DNA from 2 places in the Glutamicibacter sp. TV12E genome. Region 1 is predicted to be linked to the other one. Evidence: riboswitches for the same ligand, from Rfam matches in the RefSeq annotation. Region 1 holds a riboswitch; the other holds the start of a gene.

Region 1 (3,395 bases):
ACGTGGGAGTGCAGCTCAAGCGCGTCCACAAACGCCTGGCCGGCCGCCGCGCCGCCTGCCAGTTCGAAGGCGATGATCGAGCCGGCGCCGTGATCGCTGTACTTCTTGGCGCGCTCGAACCATGGCGAGGAGGCCAGGCCGGCATAGGCGACCTTCTGCACCTCGGCGCGGGCTTCGAGCCAGCTGGCGGCCTCGCGCGCATTTTCGCCATGGCGCTGGATGCGCAGGGACAGGGTTTCCAGCCCCTGGGCGATCAGGAAGGCATTGAATGGGGAGACCGAGGCGCCCAGGTCGCGCAGCAGCTGCACGCGCGCCTTGAGGATGTAGGCCAGATTGGCGCCGAGAATGCCGTTCACGCCCAGATCGCGGGCGAACACCAGGCCGTTGTAGGACTCGTCCGGGGTGTTGAAGCCCGGGAAGCGCTGCGGGTCCTGGGCGAAGTCGAAGTTGCCCGAGTCCACGATCACCCCGGCGATCGCATTGCCGTGCCCGCCCAGGAACTTGGTGGCCGAGTGGATGACGATGTCGGCGCCGAATTCGATCGGGCGGATCAGGTACGGGGTGGCCAGGGTGTTGTCCACCAGCAGCGGCACGCCATTTTCGTGGGCGATCTTGGCGACTTCCTCGATGTCCAGCACGTCCTGGCGCGGGTTGGAAATGGTTTCGCCGAAGAAGGCCTTGGTGTTCGGGCGGACCGCGTCGCGCCAGTCCTGCAGGTTATCCGGGTCGGCCACGAAGGTGACCTCGATGCCCAGGCGCTTGAGCGTGTGCTTGAGCAGGTTCTGGGTTCCGCCATAGAGGCTGGGGCTGGCCACCAGGTGGTCGCCGGCTTCGGCCAGGTTCAGGATCGCGAAGGTGGTGGCGGCCTGGCCCGAGGAGAGCAGCAGGGCACCCACGCCGCCCTCCAGATCGGCGATCCGGGTTTCCACCGCGTCGGTGGTCGGGTTGCCGATGCGGGTGTAGATCGGTTCCAGTTCCTGCAGCGCGAAGCGCGCGGCAGCGCTCTGCGCGGTCGGGAAGACAAAGGAAGTGGTCTGGAAGATCGGCAAGGCCCGCGCGCCGGTGGCGGGATCCGGGGTCTGCCCGGAGTGGATCTGACGGGTTTCAAATGACCAATTGCTGCTCATGGTTTCCTCCAAAATAGTTCATGCGACTTTGGGGGTAGACCACTGAGAAGACACCGAGAGGAAAGACCTCGCCAAGAAGCCTTCCAGGGTTACCCGCGCTTGTCCCCAGCTGCCTTGTGCATCTGGGGGCCAGGTCTTCACCCGGGGCACCCCACCGCGGTTGGAGGGTTGCCGCCCAGTAAGCCGGGGCTTGTTACTGGGACTCATGACCTGTTTCCAGTGTGCCCGAAAACCGAATATTTTTGCAATGCGGGCACCTCAAAATGGTCGCAATCGGTCATATTTCACATCCATGGCGCTTTTGCCGCATGGAATTCGATTCCGCCAAAAACCTTAGGGTCTCCTAAGTAGAGACTGCGGTCACATGTTGTCATGATGGGCACATGATGAGGCTAGATCACGTTAGTTATGCCTGTGGCCCGGATGGGCTGCTGCCAACCGCGCAAAGAATCTCCGAGTCGCTCGGCCTGGAATTCGTCAAGGGAGGCGTGCATCCCAGGTTCGGGACACGCAATGTCATCTTCCCGCTCAAGCATGGCCAGTACCTCGAAGTGGTCGAGGTGCTGAATCACCCGGCCAGCGACAAGGCCCCCTTCGGCCAGGCGGTGCGGGCCCGTTCGGAACTCGGCGGCGGCTGGATGGGCTGGTGCGTTTCGGTGGACGATCTATCCAGCGCCGAAGACCGCCTGGGTCGCAAGTCGGTTCCGGGCAACCGCAAATTCCCCGATGGCCGCGAGCTGACCTGGCAGCAGATCGGCATCAAGGGCCTGATCGCCGACCCGCAGTGCCCCTACCTGATCTCGTGGGACGAGGAAGCCAAGGACCTGCATCCTTCCAAGGCCCTGGAGCCGACCGGGGAGATCAGCGGGATCTCGATCGCCGGGTCGCGCGATCGGGTCCTGGAATGGCTGGGCCAGCCCCAGAACGTGCACCTCGGCGCGGTGACCATGGACTACCAGGCGCCCAATGGCACCCCGGGCATCTTGTCGGTGACCTTTGAAACGCAGAACGGACCGGTAGTGTTGTAGCCGGTTCGCAGCAAGCTGCTGGCAGGCGGGGACAATGGCGTCCCCGTCTGCCTCTTTTTATGCGCCTGCATCCAGTCGCCGGCCCAGGACCACGACGTGCTGGTCTTCAAATCCCAGCCGCTCATAAAAGCCGCGCACCGCGGTATTTTCATTGCGCACCATCAGCTGCACCTTGGGCACGCCGCGCTGGGCGAGCCACTCGCTCGCGGCCTGGACCATCTTGGCGCCCAGTCCGGTGCCCTGCCGCCGCGGGTCCACGGCCAGATAATAGAGCCAGCCGCGGTGCCCATCATGGCCAACCATCACGGTGGCGATGACTTCTTCATCCTCGATCATGGCCAGCACTGTTGAAGCCGGGGTTTCCAGGGCGCGCCGGGCGTCGGCGCAGGGGTCGTTCCACGGCCGGGTCAGCCCGGTGGCCTCCCAGAGCGCAACGGCTTGGGGAATCTGCTGCGCAGCCAGCTGAGAAATCTTCATTCCTGCAGTCTAGCCGCGCTAGCTTCCGATCCCGATCGCCGGCCCGATCAGGGCATATCCGACAAAGCCGATGGCGTCGAGCAGGAAGTGCGCGATCACCAGCGGCATCACCCGCCCATACTTGTGGTAGGCCCAGCCGAAGACCACTCCCATGAGCATATTACCGATCATCGGCCCCGCGCCCTGGTACAGGTGGTAGCTGCCGCGGATCACCGCCGAGGCAATGATGGTGGTCCACAACCCCAGCTGCAATTTCCTGGCATAGCTGAACAGGAAGCCGAGCATCAGCACTTCTTCTAGCACCGCATGGCGCACCGCGGAGAGCAGCAGCACCGGCAGGCTCCACCAGTAGTCCCCCAGGTTGGCCGCGGAAATCGCTGTGGTGATGCCCAGCGCCCGGCCTGCGGCGTAGACGCCCAGGGTGCCAAGCCCCATGGCCAAAAACAGCCCGGCGCCGAACAGGGCATCCTTGCCCGGCGCGCGCAGGTCAAAGCCGATCTCCCTCGCGCCGGCGCCTAGGCTGCGCTTCATCAGATACAGGGCCAGCACCACCGGAACCAGCGCAAAGACAATGTCCAGCAGCTGATAGGAGAAGTCGAAAAATTCGCGGGTGCTCAACGTGTTGTTCAGCGAAGTCGTCTGTTCGCGCAGCGGGGCCCTGGTGGCCTTGTCGGCAAAACTCAGGATCGAATAGGCCGCGCTTTGCCCCAAGGACAGGGCGAGCACCAGAGCGACCTCGAATTTCAGGATCTTGGCATTCACG
Region 2 (3,395 bases), 1.2 Mb from region 1:
GAAGCGCAGTGGTGGCCGCAAGGCGCTGAAGACAAGACCACTGAGCTCTGCGGCCGATTCTGGGTCCACCTCGCCGATGGCAAGCTCTATGCTTTCGCGCCTGACAGCACGAGCACCGCCACGGCAGTGCTGCAGGAGCGCGACGCTTCCTAGGCTTTCCGTGGATCTCGCTGGCGGGGCTGGTTCCGGGCGGCATAAAACCGGCAAGCGGCCAACCCGGCCAGGCTCAGCGCAATCAGTCCAGGGCCCAGCAGCCCGGGCAAGCGCTGATTCCATGTCATGTTGAGCACTACCAGCAGGCTGACGAGGAAACCTCCGGTGAAGTAGCTGATCGCCGAACTCATGATGGACCTTTCAACGCGATGCTTGACTGGGGTGAGCCTAGCATCACCGGGCGGCAAGGTGAAGGAGCCCCGGGCCTTCCCTGCCCGAAGCAGGGCGGGGAAGCTAGGATGATTCCATGAGCGAAAAGGAGCAACCTCGACTGTCCGGCGCATTGGCGCAAAAGGTCGTCGATACCATTGCACCGACAATTAATCGCCATGTGAACATCATGAACGCCCATGGAATCATCATCGCCTCCAGCGATGCTTCGCGCGTGGGCACGCTGCACGAAGGAAGCGTCGAAGCCATCCGGCGCAACGAGATCATCAGGGTCACCCAGGCCGATGAAACGGCGGGAACCCAGCCGGGAGTGAACCTTCCTTTGGCGCTGAACGAGCGGTTGTGCGCAGTTGTCGGCGTGACCGGCGCGCCCCACGAGGTCGAGCCCCTGGCGAATCTGATTGCGCTCACCGTCCAGCTGCTGTTCGCCCAGGAGCGGGAGCACTCGCGCAGCGCTCGCCGGGCGGCCGAGGCGAGGGACCTTATTTCGGCCTTGCTAGCCGGGCGGGTTGCCGCGGAAGTTATCGACCGGGACCTGGGGGCGCACGGACTGCGCGGGCCAGTGCAACTTGAACTGTGGCTGCCGCGCGATGGCCAAGACCCCTTATTGGGATTGCCTGCTGTCGAAGGCGCGCGCACTTCATGGGTCAACCTGTTCGGCGCGCACTGGCGGCTGCGGACGAGCGCCGATGATGCACCAGGCCAGGATCCGGAATCCAGCGATCGTTATCTTGGCGGAGCGGATGCATTCGATGCCGGTGCGCTTTTGGCGCAGGCCGAAATGATGCGCACCCTGGTGGCGCGTCCCGCGCTGCTTCCGCAACGAGCACACCGGGAAATCTGGAATCAGGACATCGCGGTGGCCGTTGCGCGGACTCCGGCTCGGAGCCTGGCCTATCTTGCGGCACCGGCCCGGGCGCTGAATCAAGAACAAGCAAAAACCCTGCTGGTGGTCGCCGCGGCATCCGCCATGTCGCAGGCCTCCGAAGCATTGCACATCCACCGCAATACGCTGGTGCAGAGACTGGAGCGGATTGGCCAGGTCACCGGCGCTGATATTCGCCAAGCCAATGAATCGCTGCGGCTGCAGCATGCCATTTACGCGCGCATTGCACGTGATGAGATGCAGATTTTCTAGCTGAAGTTCCTCAAGGATCGCCGATTTACGTCAAAACAAGCCGTTGTCTCGGAGCGCAATGTTCCGATCATTGCATATCCTGCGGATCCTCGGCATTCCCATTGACGCGTCGTGATTCCGGGATGGGCGATGCCACGCTGCCGTTGGCGCCCGGGCAGGCCATGAACTGGCTTCCGTTCGCCAGGTGAATATCCTTATTCGACGTAATATGCGGAAATATGACGCTGATTTAGCGCCTGCCCGCCGCTTCGAAACCTTGCCAGCCCGGGATTTGTGACGAGATCTGACGCAGTGTTCCCTCCAGTGACGCGTTGACGGCAAGCTCCAGGGATCAATGCTTGACTCGGATAACACCCCATCCAGAGCGGCTGAGAGACCTGGCTCCACGACGCCGCAGCAAGTCTGCCTCCTGCAGATAGTGCTAACGCCAGGTTCGATGGAACTCCCGGGGCAAGAAGCGTGAACTTCTGCCCGGGATCCCTCGGTTCGATATGTCCAAGAGAGGGACGGCATGACTCGCACTCGCCCGAACACCCTGAAATTTGTTGCTGCCGCACTAGCGGCAGCAACGCTGCTCTCCGGTTGCTCGCTGAAGGAACCACGCCCCGAAGCAGCGCCGGCCGTGGCGCCAAGCAGCAACCCGCAAACCCAGCAGAAGCTCGACGATGTTCCTTCGCTCGAGGGCAAAAAAGTGGGCATCGCGGCAAAGGACATCCTGCACGACTACTCGCGCGTGGTGTATCAGCAAATCCAAGAACGCATCAAGGAGCTCGGCGGAGAGGTCATTGCCACCCAGGCCGAAGCCAAGGACGAGAAGCACGTTTCGGACGTGGAAAATCTGATAACCCAGTCGCCCGATGCCATCGTGGTGATCCTGGGCGACGCCCAGACGCTCACCCCGGCCCTGGCCAAGGTGGATGCTGCAGGAATTCCGCTGTTCACCATCGACTTCCAGAGCGAATACTCGAAGAACAACGTCACCAGCGATAACTGGAACGTCGGCACCACCCTGGCTCGCACCATGGCCGAGGACCTGCACGGCAAGGGCAAGATCCTGGTCTTCAACGGCTTCCCGGGCGTGACACCCTGCCGGATCCGCTACAACAGCCTGAACCTGGTGCTCGAAGACTACCCGAACATCGAGAAGATCACCCCGGAACTGCAGGACAAGTACGAAGGCACCATCGAAGATGCCAAGAACCAGATCCAGGATCAGCTGCGCAGGCTGCCCGAAGGCGAAGTGGATGCGATCTGGTCCTGCTGGGATATGCCGCTGATCGGCGCCGCGCAGGCCATCGATCCCACCGATAATGACATCAAGCTCTACGGAGTCGATGCGGAACCCGGGGCACTGGATTTGATCGCGAATCCGCAGAGCTCCTACCAGTTCACCGTCGCCCAGCCCACCAAGCAGATTGCTGCCACCTCTGCCACGAATATTGCGCTGCTCCTCAACGGGCAAGCCGACCAGGTTCCGAGCACCAGCTACGCCGAGCCGATTTTTGTGGATAAGGACAACGTGAATCAGGTGCGCAATGACAACGGAATCTAGCCTACTGCTGAGCATGGTCGGGATCGGCAAATCCTTTGGCGCCGTCACCGTGCTGGACGATGTCCACCTGCAGCTGCGGGCCGGGGAAGTGCTCGGCCTGGTAGGTGAAAACGGTGCCGGAAAATCAACCTTGATCAAAATCCTCACCGGGTTGTACACCCTGGATTCGGGGCGGATCGAGCTTGCTGGCCAAGAGGTGCAGATACGGCGCCCGGCCGATGCCGAAGCGCTGGGCATTGAGGTGATCCACCAGGACCGCCACCTGGCCGGACGCCTGACCGTCGCCGAACAGCTGTATCTTGGCACATCCAGGAACCGCGG

Evidence for each region. A riboswitch is a leader RNA that binds a small molecule or an ion and turns the genes downstream of it on or off. The one in region 1 is predicted to bind S-adenosylmethionine.
Region 2: another riboswitch for S-adenosylmethionine. It lies ahead of ACT7DV_RS06630 (substrate-binding domain-containing protein); the one in region 1 lies ahead of ACT7DV_RS01195 (bifunctional o-acetylhomoserine/o-acetylserine sulfhydrylase).

The regions. Positions count from the first base shown of each region.
Region 1 covers NZ_JBQVVF010000001.1:255,661-259,055, forward strand. The annotation lists gene ACT7DV_RS01195 (bifunctional o-acetylhomoserine/o-acetylserine sulfhydrylase) at 1-1,127, opposite strand, end outside; SAM riboswitch class IV at 1,218-1,338, opposite strand; gene ACT7DV_RS01200 (VOC family protein) at 1,511-2,155, shown strand; gene ACT7DV_RS01205 (GNAT family acetyltransferase) at 2,213-2,632, opposite strand; gene ACT7DV_RS01210 (CPBP family intramembrane glutamic endopeptidase) at 2,651-3,395, opposite strand, start outside.
Region 2 covers NZ_JBQVVF010000001.1:1,416,265-1,419,659, forward strand. The annotation lists gene ACT7DV_RS06615 (hypothetical protein) at 1-153, shown strand, start outside; gene ACT7DV_RS06620 (hypothetical protein) at 150-344, opposite strand; gene ACT7DV_RS06625 (sugar diacid recognition domain-containing protein) at 461-1,522, shown strand; SAM riboswitch class I at 1,875-1,965, shown strand; gene ACT7DV_RS06630 (substrate-binding domain-containing protein) at 2,034-3,074, shown strand; gene ACT7DV_RS06635 (sugar ABC transporter ATP-binding protein) at 3,058-3,395, shown strand, end outside.